Regions from separate parts of the Cellulosimicrobium sp. ES-005 genome, predicted to be linked through region 1. Evidence: riboswitches for the same ligand, from Rfam matches in the RefSeq annotation. Region 1 holds a riboswitch; each other region holds the start of a gene.

Region 1 (7,060 bases):
AGTTGTCGAGGCCCCAGCCGCCGCCCGGGACGCGGAACGAGCGCACGACGAGCGTGCCGAGCGGCAGCCCGACGAGCACCACGACCACGGCCGCGGTGAGCGCCGCGGGCGCGAGGTCGCGGCCGTCGCGCCACAGGCGCAGCGGGTGCGCGGACGACGCCGACGACGACAGGTTGAGGGCGCGCTCGCGCCGGGCCCGCGTGCGGTTCGCCACCGTGAGCGCCGCCGCGACGACCACGAGCTGCACGACCGACAGCACCGCCGCGGTGCGCAGGTCGAGGAACTGCGTGGTCTGGATCCAGATCTCCGTCTCGATCGTCCCGTAGCGGATGCCGCCGAGCACGAGCACGACGCCGAACGCCGTCGCGCAGAAGAGGAAGACGATCGACGCGGCGCTCGCGATCGCGGGCGTCAGCGCCGGGAGCGTCACGGTGCGGAACGCGCGCCACGGCGTCGCGCCGAGGGCGCGCGCCGCCTGCTCGGCGCGTGGGTCGAGGTGCTCCCAGAGCCCGCCGACCGTGCGCACCACCACGGAGTAGTTGAAGAACACGAGCGCGACGACGATCGCCGCGAACGTCTCGTCGAGCCGCAGGAACCCGAGCGGGCCGCCCTGCACGAGCAGCGACCGGAACGCGACGCCGACGACGACGGTCGGGAGCACGAACGGCACCGTGACGAGCGCGCGCACGACCCGCCGCCCGGGGAACCGGCACCGGTACAGCACGTACGCGCCGGGCACGCCGAGCAGCACCGAGAACGTCGTCCCGAGCACCGCCTGCCAGAGCGTGAGCCCGAGGATCCGCCACGTGCGCGGCTGCGAGAACACTTCCGCGAACCCCGAGAGGTCGAGGCCGCCGTCGTCCCCGACGAACCCGCGCGCCACGAGCGTGACGACCGGCCACGCGAAGAACACCCCGAGGAACGCGAGCGGCACCGCCGCCGCCAGACCCCACAGCACCGCGCGTCCGACGCCGCCGCGCCAGACCGCCCGACCCCTCACCACGGCTCTACCTCGCGCGACCACGGCTCTACCTCGGCAGACCGGGGCTCTACCTCGCGAGGTAGAGGCGTGGTCACGCAGCGCGCACCGGGCGTCAGTCGACGACCGTGGCCGTCCATGCCTTGATCCACTCGTCGCGGTGCGCCGAGACGTCGGCGGGCGCGACCTCGAAGGGCTCGTCGGCGAGCGGGGCGAACTCGGCCCAGCCGTCGGGGAGCGCGACGGAGTCGTCGGCGGGGTACATGTACATCTGCTCCGGGACGTCGGCCTGGAACGCCTCGCTCACGAGGAAGTCCACGAGCTGCTGCGCGCCCTCGGGGTTCTTCGCGTTCGCGAGCACGCCCGCGTACTCGACCTGGCGGAAGCACGTGTCGAGCAGGGCACCGGTCGTGGACGCGGAGCCGTCCTCGGTGAGCGTGAACGCGGGCGACGTCGAGTACGACAGCACGAGCGGGCGCGGCCCGGCGCCCTCGGAGCCGGAGAAGTCGACGTAGTACGCGTCGGACCACCCGTCGACGACCTTGACGCCGTTGTCCCGGAGGTCGGCCCAGTAGTCCTCGTAACCGTCCTCGCCGAACGCGCCGATCGTCGCGAGGAGGAACGCGAGACCGGGCGACGACGTCGCCGGGTTGGTCACGACGAGGAGGTCCTCGTACTCCGGCTTCGCGAGGTCCTCGAGCGAGACGGGCTCCGGGATCCCGGCGTCGGCGAACCACGCGTGGTCGACGTTGACGCACACGTCGCCGAGGTCGACCGCCGTGAGCTCGTCGCCGTCGCCGACGGCGTACGAGGCCGCCGAGTCGGAGAGGCCCTCCGGCGTGTAGGGCGCGAGGACGCCCTCGTCGATCGCCCGCGAGGCGAACGTGTTGTCGATCCCGAACACGACGTCGCCCAGCGGCGAGTCCTTGGTGAGGATCAGCTGGTTGACGAGCGCGCCGCCGTCGCCGGGGGCGACCTGCTCGACGGTGAGCCCGCTCTCCTCCTCGAACGCGGCGAGCACCTCGTCGCTCACGGCGAAGGAGTCGTGGGTGACCAGGGTGACCGTGCCCCCGGTGCCCGACGACGCGTCGTCGCCCCCGGAGCCTGAGGTCGCGTCCTCGCCGCCACTGCACGCGGCGAGGGCGAGGAGGGCGAGGGTCGTGCCCGCGCCCGTGACGAGGGCGCTCCGGCGGGTACGGGCGGTCGTGCGCTGCATGTGTCCTCCCAGGACGTTCAGGAGGGGTTCACCGGCCCGCGCGACCGTGCCCCGCGAGCGCGGGCGACCGCACGAGCAGGTGATCGAGATTCCCGACTTCCTCCACCGGTGCTAACCGGATCAGGTTCGAGGGTCTGCGGTGGTCCGCACTCTCAGCTCCTCCAGGAGCTCCCCTGTCGTTCCCGTCGAGCCTACACCGGGCCGCGCCTGGGGAATCCCCCTGAGAGAACCCTGAGCGCGGACCCGCGGCGACAAGGGAGGGGTTCCGGGCCGGTCCCCGATGCCCCGGGGCGCACCGCCGCGGGAGGGTCGAGACGACCGGACCGGGACACCCGGCCGACGACGCAGGAGGGGAAGGACCGATGAGCAGCAGACCTGGGACGACGGGCGTGAGGACGACCGTCGCCGCGCCCGCCGAGCACGCCGCGGGTGCCGCCGGGACCACGCCGGAGCGGCCCGTGATCGCCACCGCGCGGGGGATCGTGAAGACCTACGGGCGCGGCGAGGCCGCGGTCCGCGCCCTGGACGGCGTCGACGTCGACCTCGAACGGGGGCGCCTGACCGCGATCATGGGCCCGTCGGGGTCGGGCAAGTCGACCCTCATGCACTGCCTCGCCGGGCTGGACTCCCCCACGGCGGGGACCGTCGTCGTGGACGGCGAGACGGTCTCGGCGATGAGCGAGCGACGGCTGACGCGGCTGCGACGCACGCGCATCGGGTTCGTCTTCCAGTCGTTCAACCTCGTGCCGACGCTCACGGCGGAGGAGAACATCGTGCTCCCGCTCGCCGTCGCGCGCCGGCCCGTGGACCGGGAGTGGTTCGACCGCGTCGTCGACGCCGTCGGCCTGCGCCCGCGGCTCGGGCACCGCCCGGCGGAGCTCTCGGGCGGGCAGCAGCAGCGGGTCGCGTGCGCGCGGGCGCTCGTGTCCCGGCCGGCGGTCGTGTTCGCGGACGAGCCGACCGGCAACCTCGACTCGCGCGCCGCCGCGGAGGTGCTCGGCTTCCTGCGCGCCTCGGTGGACGACCTCGGCCAGTCCGTCGCGATGGTCACGCACGACCCGACGGCGGCGTCGTACGCGCACCGCGTGCTGTTCCTCGCGGACGGGCGCCTCGTGACCGAGCTGCGCGAACCCACGCCGCAGGCCGTCCTCGACACGCTCGGGGCCCTCACGCCCGCGGCGTCCGCGGGCGCGCACGCCGCCGGCCCGGCGCACGAACCGGCGACCGTCCGATGATGGGCCGGATCGCGCTGCGCGGCGTGCGCGCGCACGGCGCACAGCTCGTGCTGTCCGTGCTCGCGGTGACGATCGGCGTCGCGTTCGTCACCGGCACGTTCGCGCTCCGCGCGATGCTCGCCTCGACCTTCGACGGCATCGTCGCGTCGTCGATCCAGGCCGACGCGTACGTGCGCGGCGCGGCCAGCGCCGGGTCCGCGCTCGAGTCGTCGTCCGCGCAGCTCGGCGGCGCACGGAGCCTCGTCCCGGCGGACCTGGCCGGCACGCTCGACGCGCGGGACGACGTCGACCTCGCGCTCGCGGAGGTGAGCGGCCCCGCCGTCCTGGTGGGCGCCGACGGCACCGCGGTGCTGAGCACCCAGGCGCCGAGCATGGCGGTCGGGTACGACCCGCGCGACCCCGGGCCGCGCGTGGTCGACGGCCGGGCGCCGGAGAACGGCGGCGAGGTCGCGCTCGAGTCCGCGACGCTCGAGGCGTCCGGGCTCGCCGTGGGCGACACGACCGACGTCGTGCTCGGGGACGCGGTGCGCCCGGTGCGCGTCGTCGGCGAGCTCTCCCTGTCCGCGCCCATGGCGGGCGCGACGATCGTCCTGCTCGACGCGGCGACCGCGGCCGCGACGTACGCGCCGGACGGCATGGTGCCGTCGATCGCCCTGCACGCCTCCGACGGCGTCTCGCCCGAGGCGCTGCGCGACGCCGTCGCGACGTCGCTGCCCGACGGCGCCGAGGCCGTGACGGGCGCGGAGCTGCGCGCCGAGACGAGCAGCGCCGTCGCCGACCAGCTCGGCTTCGTCTCGACGTTCCTGCTCGTGTTCGCCGGGCTCGCGCTGTTCGTCGGCACGTTCATCATCACCAACACGTTCGCGATGCACGTGCGCCGCCGCACGCGCGAGCTCGCGCTCCTGCGCGCCGTCGGGGTGTCGCCCGGGCAGGTGTTCGCCTCGGTGCTGGGGCAGGCCGCGGTCGTCGGGGTCGTCGGCGCGGTGCTGGGCGTCGCGGCCGGGTTCGGGCTCGCCGAGCTCGCGCGGGCCGGGCTCGGCGCGGTGGGCATGGAGCTCGCCGGGTCGCTGCCCGTGACGACGGCCGGGATCGTGGTCCCGCTCGTCGTCGGGGTGGTGGTGTCGGTCGTGGCGGCGGCCCTGCCCGCGCGCCACGCGGCGCTCGTCCGGCCCGTCGAGGCGATGCGGGCCGACGTCGTGCGGCCCGCCGGCCCGGGCGTCGCCCGGGTGGTCGCGGGGACGCTGACCCTGCTCGCCGGCACCGGTCTCGTGGTGGGCGCCGCGGTGGTCGGGAGCGGCGGTGCGCCGCTCCTCGGGCTCGGCGCCGTCGGGGTGATCGCGGGCGTGCTGCTGCTCTCCCCGCTCGCGGTCGGTCCCGTGCTCGGAGTCCTCGCCGCGCCGTTCGTCGCGCTGGTCCGGCCGCTCGGCGGGCTCGCGCGCGGCAACGTGACGCGCCAACCGCGGCGCACGGCCGCGACCGCAGGGGCGCTCGTCGTGGGGATGGCGCTCGTGTCGACGACGTCCGTCCTCGCGCTCTCGGCGCGCGAGTCCGTGACCGGCATCGTCGACGAGGAGACGGCCGCCAACCTCGTCGTCCGGTCCGCGACCCCGTACCTGCCCGAGGGCGTCGCGACCGACGTGCGCGCGGTGCCCGGCGTCGCGTCCGTCGACCTCACGACGTACGGGCAGGTCGCCGTCGACGGCGAGCCGCAGCTCGTCGTCGGGTTCCCTGCCGAGGGCTTCGGCCGCTCGGTCCGCACGACGGCCGTCGAGGGCGACCTCGACGCGTACGCGCGCGGCGAGGCGGCCGTCATGGCGGACGCGCTCGACGAGCACGACTGGGCGCTCGGCGACGTCGTGACGATCGCCGACCCCACCCGGCCCGACCTCCCGGCGCACGAGGTCCGCATCGGCGCCGTGATCGACTCCCATGCGTTCTCGGTCGACATGCTCCTGCCGCCGGACGTCGCCTCGGCCGTCGGCGCGACGACCCCCGAGATGCTGTTCCTCGACGTCGAGCCGGGCGCCGACCTCGCGGCCGTGCGGGGCGCGGTGACCGAGGCCGTCGCGCCCTACGTCGTCGCGAGCGTGCTCGACGCCGACGAGTTCGCCGGGGAGGTCGCGTCCCAGGTCGAGTCGATCCTCGCGATCGTCTACGCGCTGCTCGGCCTGTCCGTGCTCGTCGCGGTGCTCGGGATCGTCAACACGCTCGCCCTGTCCGTCGTCGAGCGGACGCGCGAGATCGGGCTCCTGCGCGCCGTCGGGCTGGGGCGCGCCCAGCTCGCCACGACGATCGTCATCGAGTCCGTGCTGGTCGCGGTCTTCGGGACGGCGGTCGGGCTGGTCGTGGGGACCGGCCTGGCCGCCGCGCTCCCGTCCGTCCTCGCGGACGAGGGCTTCACGACCCTCGCCGTGCCGTGGGCCCAGCTCGGGGCGATGCTCGCGCTCGCCGCCGTCGTCGGGGTCGTCGCGGCGGTCTGGCCCGCGACGCGCGCGGCCCGGCTGCCCGTGCTCGACGCGGTGAGCCAGGAATGACGCGAGGGCGGTGACGAGACGCGAGAAGTGGCCCTCCACGGTGGCCTCCAGAGGGCCACTTCTCGCGTCTCGCGACGTCGGGCCGTGGCCACGTGCGCGCGCCGCGCGACGCGGGCGCCGACGGTTCGCACTACGGTGGGAGCACGCCCGCGCCGACCGGCGCCCCGACTCACGGAGGACCCTCGTGGCCGACACGACCGAGACCGAGCAGACCCTGGCCGTGAAGGTCGGCACCGTCGCCCTCACGTTCGCCGCGGGCTGGGTGGCGCAGAAGCTCGTCACGTTCGTCTGGGCGAAGGTCACGGGTCACGACGCCCCCAAGGACCTCGACGACGAGGAGGTCGGCATCGTCTCCGCCGTCACCTTCGCGGCCGTCGCCGCCGGCGTCGGCGTCCTCGCGCGCCGGTTCGCCGGCAAGGAGGCCAAGCGCGTCGTCGCCCGCCTCGCGTCGCGCGCGTCGTAGCCGCCGCTCGAGCCCGGGGTCGTTCCTCACGATCGTCGCGACGTGGGGAGGGACCCCGGGTTCGGCGTACCCGACGGCGAGAGTCGGCGCTGGGTCAGCGCACCGGGGGTGCCGGATCGGGCGGGGTCCAGCCCATCGCGGCGCGCGCCCCGCGCGTGACCGCGGAGGCCGGGGTCAGGCGCATGAGCCCGTTCCGGACGGTCTGCCGCCAGCCGCCGCCGAGGTGCGAGCCGAAGCGACCCGTCGCGACCGATGCCCGGGCGAGCGCCCGGCACCGGGGCCGGCGCGCGGCGTCGTACCCCGCGAGCGCCAAGGCGAGCCGACCGCCCGCCGCGACGGGCGACCCGACCAGGAGGCCGACGCACAGCCCGTCCTCCAGCGCCGTCGCCGCACCCTGCCCCATCGTCGGGAGCGTGCCGTGCGCGGCGTCGCCGACCAGGACGACGCGGCCCGTCGCGTAGCGCGGGAGGCCGCCGGGCAGGTGGTGCACGTCGTGGCGCAGGACGGCGTCCGGCGACGTCGCGGCGAGGACCTCCTGCACCGGCGGCGCCCACCCGGCGAACCGCTCACGGGCCGCGCCCAGCTCGTCGTCCAGCCGCGTCCGCTCGGGCATCGTGACGTAGCCGTACCAGT
Region 2 (7,060 bases), 820 kb from region 1:
GACGTACGCGCCGAGCGCGCCGAGGAACTGGCCCATCATCGAGAAGAGCTGGCCGACGCGCATGGCGTCGCTCGCCACGGTCGACACGACCTCGCCCGTGGGCAGCTCCTCCGTGATCGCGTCGCCGGAGCGCGCGGTGACGTCGCCCACGAGCTGGGACGTCGTGAGCGCGGAGCGCAGCCAGTTCGCGATGTCGAACCGGTGCTGCGTGACCCCGGTGACGACGATCCCGAGGCCGAGCGCGAGCAGGAGGCCCGCCCAGCGCCACAGCTCCGGCCCGAACCCCTCCGCGAGCCCCTCGTCGAGCGCGCGGCCGAGCATGTACGGCTGGAACGCCTGGCACGCGAAGTTGGCCAGGCCGAGCAGCACGGAGACGGTGAGCACGGTCCACTGACGACGGGCCAGCCAGAGCAGGTAGCGCGTCGGTCCGCGCAGGTCGGGGGTCCCCGGGTCGGGGAGGGGGAGGGGTCGCACGGTGTTCTACCCTAGGTTCGGCGTCCGACACGCGGCGACGCATTAACGGCGGCGACCGCGTCACACGCCACCGCGGCGGCACGGACCGCCGCGGCCGTCTCGCCCGGAACGAGGACCCCTCCCATGACCACGCAGGACCCGGCCACCCCCACCGACACGCCCGCCCCCGCCGGCGCGGCGACGCCCAGCACGGAGGCCGCCCGCACCGCGATCCGCAAGGCGCGCGGCGCGCTCGCCCGCTACCGGGTCCTCGCGATCATCACCGGTGTGATGCTCCTCGTCCTGTGCGTCGAGATGCTCGTCAAGTACGGGGTCGGCCAGCTCGTCGACGTCGACGGGGTCATGCGGTACGTCTCGTGGATCCCCTTCGCCCACGGCTGGATCTACGTCGTCTACCTCGTGACGGTCCTCGACCTGTGGACCAAGATGCGGTGGGGCTGGGGCCGCCTCGCGGCCATGGTCTTCGCGGGCGTCGTGCCGGTCATGTCGTTCATCCTCGAGAAGAAGGTGCACGCCGAGGCCGAGGCCAAGCTCGCCGTCCTGGAGGAGCAGTACGCGTCATGACGACGCCGCTCGCGCCCCTCGTCGCACCCGGCCCCGAGCTGACCACCGCGGAGCTCGAGCGGTACGCGCGCCACCTCGCGCTGCCCGGCGTCGGCCCCGAGGGGCAGCGCCGTCTCGCCGCCGCGCGCGTGCTCGTCGTCGGCGCGGGCGGCCTCGGCAGCCCCGCCCTGCTCTACCTGGCCGCCGCGGGCGTGGGCACGATCGGCATCGTCGACGACGACGTCGTCGACACCTCCAACCTCCAGCGGCAGGTCATCCACGGCGGTCCTGACGTCGGGCGCCGCAAGGTCGACTCCGCGCACGACGCCATCGCCGACGTCAACCCGCACGTGCGCGTCGTCGAGCACGCGGTCCGCCTCGACGTGGACACCGCGCTCGACGTGCTGCGCGGCTACGACGTCGTGCTCGACGGCGCCGACAACTTCCCCACGCGCTACCTCGTCTCCGACGCGGCCGAGGTGCTCGGCCTGCCCGTGGTCTGGGGCTCGATCTACCGCTTCCAGGGGCAGGTCAGCGTCTTCTGGGGCGCGCCCCGGTTCGCCCTGCCCGACGATGTCCCGCGCCCGGGCGGCGCGGCTCCCGACGGCCCGGGGGACGGCGAGGCGCGCGGGGTCACCTACCGCGACGTGTTCCCCGTCCCGCCCCCGCCCGGTGCCGCGCCCGACTGCGCGACCGGCGGCGTGTTCGGCGCGATGTGCGGGACCGTCGGCTCCGTCATGGCGACCGAGGCGATCAAGCTCGTCACCGGCGCCGGCACGACGCTGCTCGGCCGCCTCGCCGTCTACGACGCGCTCGACCTCTCGTGGCGCCAGCTCACCGTGCGCGCCGACCCGACCCGCGACCCCGTCACCGCGCTCCTGCCGGGCGACGACGCCTACGCCGCGTTCTGCGGACTGGCCCCGGCGACGTCGGTCGCGCGGCCGGTCACGGGGGAGCGCGACGTCACCGCGCGCGACGCGGCGGCCCTGCTGGGCGACGACGGCACGGCCCCGTACCTGCTCGACGTGCGCGAGGACTGGGAGGCGCAGGTGCGTCCCCTGCCCGGGTCGACCCTCGTGCCGAGCGGCACGTTCCTCACGGGCGACCCCGCCGCGGCGCTCGCGGACCTCCCGACGGACCGACCCGTGCTCGTCCTGTGCGCGGTCGGCGGCCGCTCGGCCCGCGTCGCCGACGTCGCGCGCGCCGCCGGGATCGACGCCCGCTCGGTCGTCGGCGGCGTCCCCGCCCTCCTCGACGCCCTGGAAACGACCCCGGCCACCTAGTCCGCCCCCGCCGAGCAGGTGGACGTCGCGGGTCCTGGTCGGCTGACGAGCCAGGACGGCCTGATCCGCTGGCGGGACCGGCGTCAGAGGGCGAGGTCGAGTCGACCCTGGGGGGACGAGCTCGCGAGGGCGCCCTCGCGGCGGGGGATGCGGCCGGCACCGGCGGCGAGGCGGCCCGACTCGACGGCGAGGCGCATCGCGTGCGCCATGCGGACCGGGTCGGCGGCGCGCGTGACGGCGGTCGCGAGCAGGACGCCGGCGCACCCGAGCTCCATGGCCTGCGCGGCGTCGGACGCCGTGCCGATCCCCGCGTCGAGGATCACGGGCACGCGCGCGGCGGCGGCGATCGCCTCGATGTTGCGGGGGTTGAGGATGCCGAGGCCGGTGCCGATCGGCGCACCGAGGGGCATGACGGCGGCGCACCCGACGTCCTCGAGCCGGCGCGCGAGGATCGGGTCGTCGTTCGTGTAGGGCAGCACGACGAACCCGTCGCGCACGAGCTGCTCGGCCGCCTCGACGAGGCCGACGGGGTCGGGCAGGAGCGTGACGTCGTCCGCGATCACCTCGAGCTTGACCCACTCGGTGCCGCACGCCTCGCGCGCGAGGTGCGCGGTGAGCACGGCCTCGCGCACCGAGAAGCACCCGGCCGTGTTGGGCAGCGCCCGGATGCCGAGTCGCGCGAGGAGCGCCCAGATCCCGGCGTCGGGGGAGGCCACGCCACCGGCGCGCACGGCGACGCGGCGCATCGCGACGGTCGTCAGTGCGGTGCCCGAGGCGACGAGCGCGTCCTCGAGCGTGAGCAGGTTCGCCGCCCCGCCGGTGCCCATGACGAGGCGGGACCCGATCGTCGTGCCGGCGACGACGAGCGGGTCGCCGCCGTCCGACGGTCGGTGCGCGGGCGCGGGGGAGATGTCGGTCGTGGTCACGGGTCCTCCTCAGCCGCCCTGGACGGCGGTCACGATCTCGATGCGGTCACCCGGCGCGACGACGGTCGTCGCCCACGAGCCGCGCGGCACGACGGCGTCGTCCACCGCGACGGCGACGCCCTGCGGCGTCCCGTCGGCGACGTACGCGGGCACGAGCGCCGCGACGAGCTGCTCGAGGTGCACGGGGGCGTCGAGCGGGTACGGCTCGCCGTTGACGAGCGCGGTCGGAGCAGGTCGGGTCACGGAGATCACCTCGGTGTCGTCAGGGAGAACGCGGCGGACCGGACGGTGCCGAACCCGGGGTCGCTCCCCAGGTCGGGCCCGCCGTGGGGAGCGATCCCGGGTTCGGCGAAGCGGTCGGTGCGGGTGGGGGCGAGGGCGGCCGCGACGGTGGGCGAGAGCGCGGCACCCGTGAGCCCGGCCATCACCGCGTCGGCGGTGAGCGGCGCGAGCAGGATGCCGTTGCGGCCGTGCCCCGTCGCGAGGTGCAGCCCCGGGACGCCGGTCGGACCGACGAGCGGGAGGTTGTCCGGGGTCGCGGGGCGCGCCCGGGGCGTCACGTCGACGAGCGCGGCCTCGTCGATCCCGGGCAGCAGGGCGCGCGCGTCGCGCAGCAGGGCGAAGACGCCGCCCGCGGTCGCGCGGCGGTCGTCGGGGTTCTCCTCGGTGGTCGCGCCGACGACGACCTCCCGGTGACCCGCGACGCCGCGACCCTGCCCGTCCGGGACCGGGTCGCGCGGCACGACGTACACGGGTCGCCCCTGCACGACCCCGCGCACCACGTGCTCCAGCGCGAGGTCCGGCCCGGCGTCGAGCCTCAACGTCTGCCCCTTGACCGGCCGGGTCGGCACGACGACGCCCGGCACGTCCGCGAGGAGCGCTCCGGACTCCCATCCCGCCGCGACGACGACCGCGCCCGCCGCGTGGAGCCGGCCCGCGTCGTCGTGCACGCCCACGACCCGCCCGGCCCGGCCGAGCGCGAGCCGCGTCGCGGACGCCCGCACGACGACGGCGCCTGCCGCGGATCCGGTGCCCGACCCCGCGAGCGTCCCCGGCCCGGAGCCCGCTCCGGTGCCGCCACCGACCAGGCCGTGCAGCCCGCCGAGCAGGGCGGCGTGCACCGCGCGCGGGTCGACCGCGTGGTCGTCCGGCGCCCAGGCGGCGCCCGCGACCCGCGGGCCGAGATACGGCTCGCGCCGACGGGCGTCGGCGACGGTGAGCTCGCGCGAGGCGAGGCCGTGCTCCGCGTGGAGGGCGAGGACGCGGCGGAGCAGGGCGAGGTCGTCGGCGTCGTAGGCGAGCGTGAGGGTGCCCGCGGTGCGCAGACCGACGTCGGCCCCGGTCGCGGCGCGCAGGTCGGCGGCGAACCCCGGCCACGCCGCGGCGGCGGCGAGGTGCAGGCGCAGCGCCGCGTCCTCGCCGAAGTCGGCCTCCGTGACGGGGGCGAGCATCCCGGCCGCGGCGTGCGTCGCGCCGTCGCCCGGCGCCGGGTCCAGCACCGTGACCGACAGGCCGGCGCGCACGGCGCGCCACGCCACGGCGAGCCCCACGATCCCGCCGCCCACGACGACGAGGTCGCGCGCGCCGTCGGGCGCGGCAGGGCCGGCTCCCGGCGGGCGGGGCCCGGGACGGACGGGGGTGTGCATGCGCGCTCCCTTCGCTGGCATGACCCAGATCAGGTTCGACGGTCGGCTCCGACGCCCTCTCAGCCCCGTGCGGGGCTCCCGTGCTGTCGGCCACAGTACCCGCGCGGGGGAGCGGGCGCGGCTAGGCTCCGGCGGGTGAGCACCGAGACCTTCGCCACGCCCGCGAACCCCGCCGTGCCGGCTGCGGACGACGCGCGGGCCCGGCTCGCCGACGCACGCGTCTACCTGTGCACCGACGCGCGCGAGGAGCGCGGCGACCTCGAGGACTTCCTGCGGGCGGCGCTCGCGGGCGGGGTCGACGTGGTCCAGCTCCGCGACAAGACGCTCGTCGCGGCGCGCGAGCTCGAGCTCCAGGAGCTCGTCGCACGGGTCGCGACGGAGCACGGCGCCCTGTGGGCCGTGAACGACCGGGCCGACGTGGCGGCGCTCACCGGTGCACCCGTCGTCCACATGGGTCAGGGCGACCTGCCGGTCTCCGCGGTGCGATCCCTGCTCGGGGCCGCGCCGGTGCTCGGCCGGTCCACCCACTCGGCCGACCAGGCGGCCGCGGCCGAGGCGGACCCGGACGTCGACTACTTCTGCGTGGGCCCCCTCTGGGCGACGCCGACGAAGCCGGGGCGCGCCGCGGTCGGGCTCGACCTGCTGCGCGACGTCGCCGCGACCCGGCCCACGACGCCCTGGTTCGCGATCGGCGGGATCGACGCGGAGCGGCTGGACGCGGTCCTCGACGCCGGGGCGACCCGCGTCGTCGTCGTGCGGGCGATCACGCAGGCGCCAGACCCGGAGGCGGCCGCCCGGGCGCTGCGCGGGCGGGTCGCCGAGCGAGCGGCCGAGCGCGCCGCCGAGCCCACCGGCGCCTGAGACGCGGGACGGGACCGCGCCGCGCGGCGACTATCCTGGAGCCGTGACGTCACCCGCCACCGCTCCCGACACCCCCACCACCGCCGAGGTCGCCGCGACCCCGCGCCCCGTGCTCGTCGTCGACTTCGGCGCCCAGTACGCGCAGCTCATCGCGCGCCGCGTGCGCGAGGCCAAGGTCTACTCCGAGATCGTGCCGCACACCTTCACGGTCGAGCAGATGCTCGCGAAGGACCCGGTGGCGATCATCCTCTCCGGCGGGCCGTCGTCGGTGTACGCGACCGGCGCCCCGTTCGTCGACCCGGCGCTGTTCGAGGCCGGCGTGCCCGTGATGGGCATCTGCTACGGCTTCCAGGCCATGGCCAAGGCGCTCGGCGGCGAGGTCGCCCAGACGGGCCTGCGCGAGTACGGCGGCACCGAGGTCGAGGTGTGCGCCGCGGGCGTGCTGCTCGACGGCACGCCGGAGCACCAGACCACGTGGATGAGCCACGGCGACGCGGTGCACCGCGCGCCCGAGGGCTTCGAGGTCCTCGCGACGTCGTCGGGCTCGCCGGTCGCCGCGTTCGAGGACCGCGAGCGTCGCCTCTACGGCGTGCAGTGGCACCCCGAGGTCAAGCACTCCGCGCACGGCCAGACCGTGCTGGAGCACTTCCTGTACGACGGCGCCGGGCTGGCCCCGGACTGGACGCCCGGCAACGTCATCGCGGACCAGGTCGCGGCGATCCGCGCCCAGGTCGGCGACGCGCGCGTCATCTGCGCGCTCTCGGGCGGCGTCGACTCCGCCGTCGCCGCGGCGCTCGTGCAGCGCGCGGTGGGCGACCAGCTCACGTGCGTGCACGTCGACCACGGGCTGATGCGCGCGGGCGAGGTCGAGCAGATCGAGCGCGACTTCGTCGCGGCGACGGGCGTCAACCTCGTGATCCGCGACGAGAAGGAGCGGTTCCTCACGGCGCTCGCCGGGCACAGCGACCCGGAGACCAAGCGCAAGATCATCGGCCGCGAGTTCATCCGCGTGTTCGAGGACGCCGCGCGCCAGATCGTCGAGGACGCGGGCGAGCACGGCGCCGAGGTGAAGTTCCTCGTGCAGGGCACGCTCTACCCGGACGTCGTCGAGTCCGGCGGCGGCGAGGGCGCGGCGAACATCAAGAGCCACCACAACGTCGGCGGCCTGCCCGACGACCTGCAGTTCTCGCTCGTCGAGCCGCTGCGCACCCTGTTCAAGGACGAGGTCCGCGCGGTCGGCCGCGAGCTCGGCGTGCCCGAGGAGATCGTCGCGCGCCAGCCGTTCCCGGGTCCCGGGCTCGGCATCCGCATCGTCGGCGAGGTCACG
Region 3 (7,060 bases), 2.1 Mb from region 1:
GAGGACGCGACCGCCGTCGCGCTCCAGGGCCTCACCGCGCACTACCTGTGCACGTCGTCCTACCCGGTCCGCCCGGGCGACCGGGTGCTCGTGCACGCGGGCGCGGGCGGCGTCGGGCTTCTCCTGACCCAGATGCTCGTGGCACGGGGCGCGCACGTGATCTCGACGGTCTCGACGCCCGAGAAGGCGGAGCTGTCGCGCGGCGCGGGCGCCGAGCACGCGATCCAGTACACGGCGTTCGCGGACCTCACCACCGAGCTGCCGGAGGTCGTGCGCGGGCTCACGGGCGGCGAGGGCGTCGCGGCGGTGTACGACTCGGTGGGCAAGGACACGTTCGACGCGTCGCTCGCGTCGCTGCACCGCCGGGGCACGCTCGTGCTCTACGGCGGCTCGTCCGGGCAGGTCCCGCCGTTCGACCCGCAGCGGCTCAACGCGGGCGGGTCGCTCTTCCTCACGCGCCCCAAGCTCGCCGACCACACGGCGACGCGCGCCGAGCTCGTCGAGCGGGCGACCGAGGTGCTCGGCGCCGTCGCGGGCGGCACGCTGCACGTGCGCGTCGGCGCCACGTTCGCGCTCGCCGACGCCGCCGACGCGCACCGCGCGCTGGAGGGCCGCGCGACCACGGGCAAGGTGCTGCTCGTCCCCGACGCAGCGGCGGCGCCCGACCCGGCCGCGGAGACGGGCACCGCGTGAGCTGGGACTGGGTGCCCGCGCCGCCGGGCGAGGAGGACGGGTCCGACGGCGGCCCCTCCCCCGCCCTCCGCCGCGCCGTGACGGTCCTCTCCGTCCTGCTCGCCGCGGCGCTCGCCGTGTACTGGGTGACGGTCGGTCTGCGCCAGCAGGCGGACGCGTGCGTCGCCGACCGCCCGGACGGCGTCGCGATCGAGGACGTCGACGCGCGGTGGCGCTGGGTCCCGCCGGGCTACGAGTGCGTCTACGCGACGGCCGAGGAGGACGTGGCGCGCGCCTGACCGACGTGACCGCTGCTCGCGCGCGGTCCGTCAGCGCGGCACGACGGGCGACGAGGCGTGCAGGTGGTCGACCGGGCCCCGGCCCGTCCCGACGCGCAGCGCCGCCCCGCCGCGCAGCGCGCCGGTGAGCCAGTCCTTGGCGTCGCGCGCCGCCTCCTCCCAGCCCGCACGCTGCGGGCGCAGGGCAGCGAGCGCCGCGGAGAGCGAGCACCCGGTGCCGTGCGTATGGGGCGTGTCCACGCGCTCGCCGTCGAACGTCGTGACGGTCGGCGCCGCGTCCGACGACGGGCCGGCGGGCACGACGAGGGCGTCCGGCGACGTCGCACCGGTGAGGTGGCCGCCCTTGAGCAGCACGACGGCACCGCTCGTCGCCGCGTACGACGCGGCCTGGGTCAGCGCGTCGTCCCACGTCGTCGCGACGTCGCGGCCCGCGAGGACGGCCAGCTCGGGGAGGTTGGGGGTGACGACGTCGGCCCGTGCCGCGAGGTCGCGCACGGCCTGCTCCGCGCCCGCGTCGAGCAGCCGGTGCCCCGACGTGGCGACCATGACGGGGTCGAGGACGACCCAGGGCCGCGGGAGCCCGGCGTCGGTCCGCGCGGCCGCGAGCGCGTCGTGCCACGCCCCGATCTCGCGGGCGTTGGCCTCGTCGGCCACCATGCCGATCTTCACGGCGTCGATCTCGACGTCGTCGGACACGGCGTCGAGCTGCTCGCGCAGGAACGTCGGACCGGGGACGTGCACGGACCGCACGCCGTGCGTGTTCTGCGCGACGAGCGCCGTCGTGACGGCCATGCCGTACGCGCCGTGCGCGGCGAAGGACTTGAGGTCCGCCTGGATGCCCGCGCCTCCGGTCGGGTCGGTCCCCGCGATCGACAGGACGCGCGGCCGCGCGGGCAGGGCACCCGGGCCGCCGGCCGCACCGGGCGTGCGGTCGGCCGCGGGCCGGTGGGCGCGGTCGCGCCCGGGTGCGGGGTCGTGCGGGGGCAGGGCGAGCGTCATCGCGGGACATCCCTTCGCTGGTACGAGCCAGAGCAGGTTCGACGGGTCTCATCTCAGCCCTCGGCGGGGCACCCCGTGTCGCGCGTCATGCTACGTCCTGCGCGCCCGAGGGTTTCACCCGGTCTCGCGCGCGAGAACGCGTGCCGGACCGCGTCCTCCTGGGCATGCCGCACGACCGACCCGCCCGCCGACCCGCGCCGCGCTCCCCCGCGACGCCGCTGCTCCCTCCGGTCCCCGCCCGCTGGACGACCGTCGACCGCCGGGGGCGCCGCGTCGTGCTCGCCGGCGTCGTCACGCACGAGGACGGCGGCCGCGTCGCCTTCGAGCACGTCCACCCGGAGCGCGGTGTGTGGCACGTCTGGGTCGCCCGCGGGGCCGTCGCGCGGGACGCACCCTGACGGACCGGACGTCAGGCCTGGTGCAGGGCCTCCCCCGCGATCTCGAGGCCGATCTTCTTGCCGACGAGGAACCCGCCCGTCTCGAGCAGCACGTTCCACACGAGACCGAAGCTCTCGCGGTCGATCTCGCCCGCGGCGTGGAAACCGAAGATGTCGCGGCCGTAGGGGTCGCGGCGCGCGCCCCCGTACTGCATCGACAGCACCGTCCGGTGCGTGACGCCGCGGACGGTGAGCAGTCCCTCGACGAGGAACCGCCCGGCCTGCGCCGTCCGGGGCTGCACCCGCTCCGGCGCGAGCTCGGCGCGCTCGGGCGAACGGTTCCGCAGTCGCGCCCACGCGAGGATCTGGTCCTGCTGCTCGCCCTGCCACGTGACCGCGGTGCTGCGGAACTCGATCGTCGGGTACGCGTCGACGTCGAGGAAGTCGGCGCTGCGCAGGTGCGCGTCGCGCTCCTCGTGGTGCGTCGTGAGGCTCGCGGTCTCGATCGTCGCGGACACCGCCGAGGCGAGCGGGTCCTCGCCGACGAGGATCGTGGCGCGCGCCCGGGTGAACTCGCCCCGGACGGGCGAGACCATCATGTGCATCCCGGTGAACCCGATGCGCTTGTGCGCCTCGTCGAGGGTGTAGGTGCCGGCCTCGGGAACGGTGAGGCCGTTCCACTGCCGGACAGGGCGTGCCGTCGTCATCCGTCGCTCCCAGGCGTCGTCGAGCCGCGACGTCGGTGTCCGCCCGGTACTTGGTCAGGTGTCCAGGACAGCATCCCCGATGAGTGAGTGAAGTTTCAACCAGATGCCGGGTGATCTCCCCCGCCCGCGCTGCCCGCGCAGGCGTCGCCCGCGGACGCACGAGCGCCGCCCGACCGGAGGGGTCGGGCGGCGCTGCGGGTCGGTGCGGGCGGGTCCGCGACGCGCCGGGTGGTCGCGGCCACGCCGCGGGACGTCAGCGGCTCGGCAGCTCTCCCGGCATCGGGTCGTCCGCGCCCCAGCGCGTGACCCGCAGGCGCCGCGCGTCGGGGCCGGGCAGGGAGGACCCGCGGCCCAGGGCCTCCTCGGCCGCGGCGCGCAACGACGCCGGGGAGTCGTGCGTCACGCGCACGAACGCCCCCGAGAACGCGTCGAGCTCGCCGCGCGCGATCGCGACGACCATCTCGACCGTGCGCTCCACCGGGGTCCACTCGGTGCGGCCCTCATGCATGACCATCGAGGCCGTCATGTCGGTCTGGACGACCCCCGGCGAGACCTCGAAGGTCCGCAGGCCGCGCGCGAACCCGGACCGGTGCAGGTTCGCGCCGAGCCGCAGGAGCGCGGTCTTGCTCGCGTTGTACGCGCTCGCGCCGTCCATGTCGTGCGAGCCCGCGCCGCTGTTCAGGTCGACGACGCGACCTCCGCCGCGCGCGAGCATCCCCGGGACGACGGCGCGCGCGAGGAGGAACGGCCCGCGCACGTTGGTCTCGACGACCGACCACCACTCGTCGGGGTCCGCCTCCCAGAGCGGCACCTCGGCGTCGACGCGCCCCGCGTTGTTGACGAGGAGGTCGACGCTCCCGAGCGCGTCCTGTGCCGCGCCCACGGCCGCCGCGACCGCCGCGGCGTCCGTGACGTCCGCCGTGACCACGACCGCGCGCCCCGCACCGCCGACGGTCAGGGCGCCGATCTCGTCGGCCACGCCCGCGAGCCGGTCGGCGTCGCGCGCGAGGAGCGCGACGTCGAGACCGGCGGCGGCGAGGCCGACCGCGATCGCGCGACCGATGCCACGCGACGCGCCGGTGACGAGCGCCGTCCGGGCGGGCGCGACGGCACCCGCCGCGTGCACGCTCACGCCCGCAGCTCCGCGCCCACGCGCTCGCGCGCGGCCGTCACGGCGCCCTCGCGGACGCGCGCGACGTCGTCCGCGGTGAGCGTGCGGTCGGCCGCGCGCAGCCGCAGCGAGAACGCCAGCGACTTGCGCCCGGCACCGACCTGCTCGCCGGTGAAGACGTCGAACAGCGCGACGTCCTCGACCAGGTCCCCGGCGCCGTCGACGATCGCGTCGCGCAACGCCTGGGCGGTCACGCCGGCGTCCACCACGAACGCGAGGTCCTCCTTGGCGGCCGGGAAGCCCGAGACGGGCGTCGCCTGCACGGGCGCGTCCGACGAACCGGCGACGACCGCGGACAGGTCGACCTCGAACGCCACCGCGCGCGCGGGCAGGCCGAGGTTCTCGAGCACCTTGGGGTGCAGCTCGCCCGCGTGCCCGACCACGGTCCCGTCCGCGAGCTCCAGGCGCGCGCAGCGGCCCGGGTGGAACGGGGCGCGCTCGGTGTCGGCCACCACGGACACGTCCGCACCCACGTGCAGGCCGGCGCGCTCCACCACGAGCCGGGCCGCCGCCAGCGCGTCGGTCCAGTCCGCGGCGCGGCCGGCTCCCCACCAGCCGGCGCGCTCGCGGCGGCCGACGAGGACGCCCGCCACGTGGCGCGGCTGCGCCGGGAGCGACGCGTCGATCGCGGCGAGCTGGTCGTCGGACGGCCGGACGCCGCCCGGCAGCGCGGGCGCCGCAGGAGCACCCGCGCGCGGGTGCGTCACCAGACCCACCTCGAACAGCGCGACGTCGCCCAGCCCGCGGCCGACGTTGCGGCGCGCCGTCTCGAGCAGCGTGCTGAGGAGGTCGGTGCGCATCAGCGGCCGGTCGTCGGCGAGCGGGTTGAGCAGGCGCAGCGCCCGGCGGCGCTCGTCGTCCGCGGGCAGGCGCAACGCGTCGAGCTCCGCGTCCCCGACGAACGGGTAGCTCAGCGTCTCGACGAAGCCGTCCTCCGCGAGCGCCCGGGCGACCGAGCGCCGCACGCGCTGCTCGCGCGTGAGCCCGCGACCGCCGGGCGCGGCCGGCAGCAGGGACGGGATCTCGTCGTACCCGACGAGACGCGCGACCTCTTCCACGAGCTCGGCGGGCTCGGTGAGGTCGGGTCGCCACGACGGCGGGGCCACCACGAGCACGCCGGTGGCGTCCGCGTCGTCCGCCTCGACCGAGCACCCGATCGCGCCGAGCGTCCCGACGACCTGCTCCAGCGTGTACGGCACGCCGACGAGGCGCTCGGCCTCGCCGGCCGGGAGGCGGATCGCGGCGGGGGCGACGACCCGGTCGAAGTCGCCCACCGCCGGGTCGGCCGTGCCGCCGCCGAGCTGGACGAGGAGGTCGACCACACGCTGCGCCGCGACCGCGGGCAGCAGCGGGTCGACGCCGCGCTCGAACCGCTTCGCGGCCTCGCTCGACAGCTTGTGGCGGCGCGACGTGCGCGCGACCGTCACCTGGTCGAAGTGCGCGGCCTCGACCAGCACGGCCGTCGTCGTCGGGCCGACCTCCGAGGAGGCACCGCCCATGACGCCCGCGAGCCCGAGCACGCGCGACGCGCGCGCACCTCCGGGGCTGTCCGTGATGAGCAGGTCCTCGGGGTCGAGGGCACGGTCCACGTCGTCGAGGGTCACCAGGCGCTCGCCCGGCGCGGCGCGACGCACGACGATCGGCGCCGCGACCTGCTCGAGGTCGTACGCGTGCAGCGGCTGCCCGAGGTCGAGCATCACGTAGTTCGTCACGTCGACCGCGAGCGAGATCGGCCGCATGCCGGACGCCGTGAGGCGGCGCTGCATCCACGCGGGGGTCTGCGCCGCGGGGTCGATCCCCCGCACGACGCGCGTGACGAAGCGGTCGCACCCCACGACGCCGTGGATCGGCGTCGCGTCGTCCACCTCGACGGGGAAGCCGTCGGGCGTCGCCGCGGGCGGGGGCGTGGGCAGGGAGCCGGGCAGGCCCGGGTCCGTGAAGCGCGCCCCCGTCGAGTGCGAGAACTCGCGCGCGACGCCGCGGTAGGAGAACGCGTACCCGCGGTCGGGCGTCACGTTGATCTCGAGCACCTCGTCGCCGAGGCCGAGCAGCGCGACCGCGTCCTGCCCCGGGGTCAGGTCCTCGGCCGCGTACCCGAGCCGCGGGAGCACGATGATGCCGTCGTGGTCCTCGCCGAGCCCGAGCTCGCGCTGCGAGCAGATCATGCCGTCGGACACGTGTCCGTAGGTCTTGCGGCTCGCGATGGGGAACGGACCGGGCAGGACGGAGCCCGGCAGCGCGACGACGACGAGGTCGCCCGGCGCGAAGTTGTGCGCCCCGCACACGATCCCGCGCGCACCGCCCGCCGGGACGTCGGCGGGGTCGACGCCCGTGATCTCGGCGGCGTTGTGCTCCGGTCCGACGTCGACCAGGCACCAGTTGATCGTCTTGCCGTTCTTCTGCGGCTCGGGCGTCATCGCGAGGACGCGCCCGACGACGAGGGGACCCGTCACGGCGGCGCCGTGGATCGCCTCCTCCTCCAGGCCGACGCGGACGAGGTCGGCGGCGAGCCGCTCGGCGGTGAGCCCCTCGGGCAGCTCGACGTGGTCGCCCAGCCAGTCGATGGCGACGTAGGGCATCAGATCTCCGTTCCGAACTGGGCGGAGAAGCGCACGTCGCCCTCCACCATGTCGTGCATGTCCGCGATCCCGTGGCGCAGCATGAGCGTGCGCTCGATGCCCATGCCGAACGCGAAGCCCGAATAGACGTCGGGGTCGACCCCGACGGACCGCAGCACGTTCGGGTTGACCATGCCGCAGCCGCCCCACTCGATCCAGCCGGGCCCGCCCTTCTTCTGCGGGAACCACAGGTCCATCTCGGCGCTCGGCTCGGTGA

What was found. Region 1 has a riboswitch for thiamine pyrophosphate ahead of ABRQ22_RS01055 (thiamine ABC transporter substrate-binding protein). Riboswitches for the same ligand answer to the same signal wherever they lie in the genome.
Region 2: it holds a riboswitch for thiamine pyrophosphate, as region 1 does, so the genes downstream of both, ABRQ22_RS19150 (FAD-dependent oxidoreductase) here and ABRQ22_RS01055 (thiamine ABC transporter substrate-binding protein) in region 1, are expected to answer to the same signal.
Region 3: it holds a riboswitch for thiamine pyrophosphate, as region 1 does, so the genes downstream of both, thiD (bifunctional hydroxymethylpyrimidine kinase/phosphomethylpyrimidine kinase) here and ABRQ22_RS01055 (thiamine ABC transporter substrate-binding protein) in region 1, are expected to answer to the same signal.

What each region holds. Positions count from the first base shown of each region.
Region 1 is NZ_CP159290.1:239,509-246,568, reverse strand. Features, by position in the region: gene ABRQ22_RS01060 (iron ABC transporter permease) at 1-1,003, opposite strand, end outside; gene ABRQ22_RS01055 (thiamine ABC transporter substrate-binding protein) at 1,095-2,195, opposite strand; TPP riboswitch at 2,276-2,380, opposite strand; gene ABRQ22_RS01050 (ABC transporter ATP-binding protein) at 2,558-3,430, shown strand; gene ABRQ22_RS01045 (FtsX-like permease family protein) at 3,430-5,964, shown strand; gene ABRQ22_RS01040 (DUF4235 domain-containing protein) at 6,149-6,427, shown strand; gene ABRQ22_RS01035 (FAD-dependent monooxygenase) at 6,522-7,060, opposite strand, start outside.
Region 2 is NZ_CP159290.1:4,275,647-4,282,706, forward strand. Features, by position in the region: gene ABRQ22_RS19125 (ABC transporter ATP-binding protein) at 1-474, opposite strand, end outside; gene ABRQ22_RS19130 (DUF3817 domain-containing protein) at 598-1,038, shown strand; gene ABRQ22_RS19135 (ThiF family adenylyltransferase) at 1,035-2,300, shown strand; gene ABRQ22_RS19140 (thiazole synthase) at 2,384-3,127, opposite strand; gene thiS (sulfur carrier protein ThiS) at 3,236-3,469, opposite strand; gene ABRQ22_RS19150 (FAD-dependent oxidoreductase) at 3,475-4,872, opposite strand; TPP riboswitch at 4,877-4,956, opposite strand; gene thiE (thiamine phosphate synthase) at 5,047-5,733, shown strand; gene guaA (glutamine-hydrolyzing GMP synthase) at 5,777-7,060, shown strand, end outside.
Region 3 is NZ_CP159290.1:2,357,528-2,364,587, forward strand. Features, by position in the region: gene ABRQ22_RS10300 (quinone oxidoreductase) at 1-693, shown strand, start outside; gene ABRQ22_RS10305 (hypothetical protein) at 690-971, shown strand; gene thiD (bifunctional hydroxymethylpyrimidine kinase/phosphomethylpyrimidine kinase) at 1,002-1,970, opposite strand; TPP riboswitch at 1,963-2,056, opposite strand; gene ABRQ22_RS10315 (hypothetical protein) at 2,111-2,368, shown strand; gene ABRQ22_RS10320 (YceI family protein) at 2,380-3,054, opposite strand; gene ABRQ22_RS10325 (SDR family oxidoreductase) at 3,308-4,186, opposite strand; gene pheT (phenylalanine--tRNA ligase subunit beta) at 4,183-6,804, opposite strand; gene pheS (phenylalanine--tRNA ligase subunit alpha) at 6,804-7,060, opposite strand, start outside.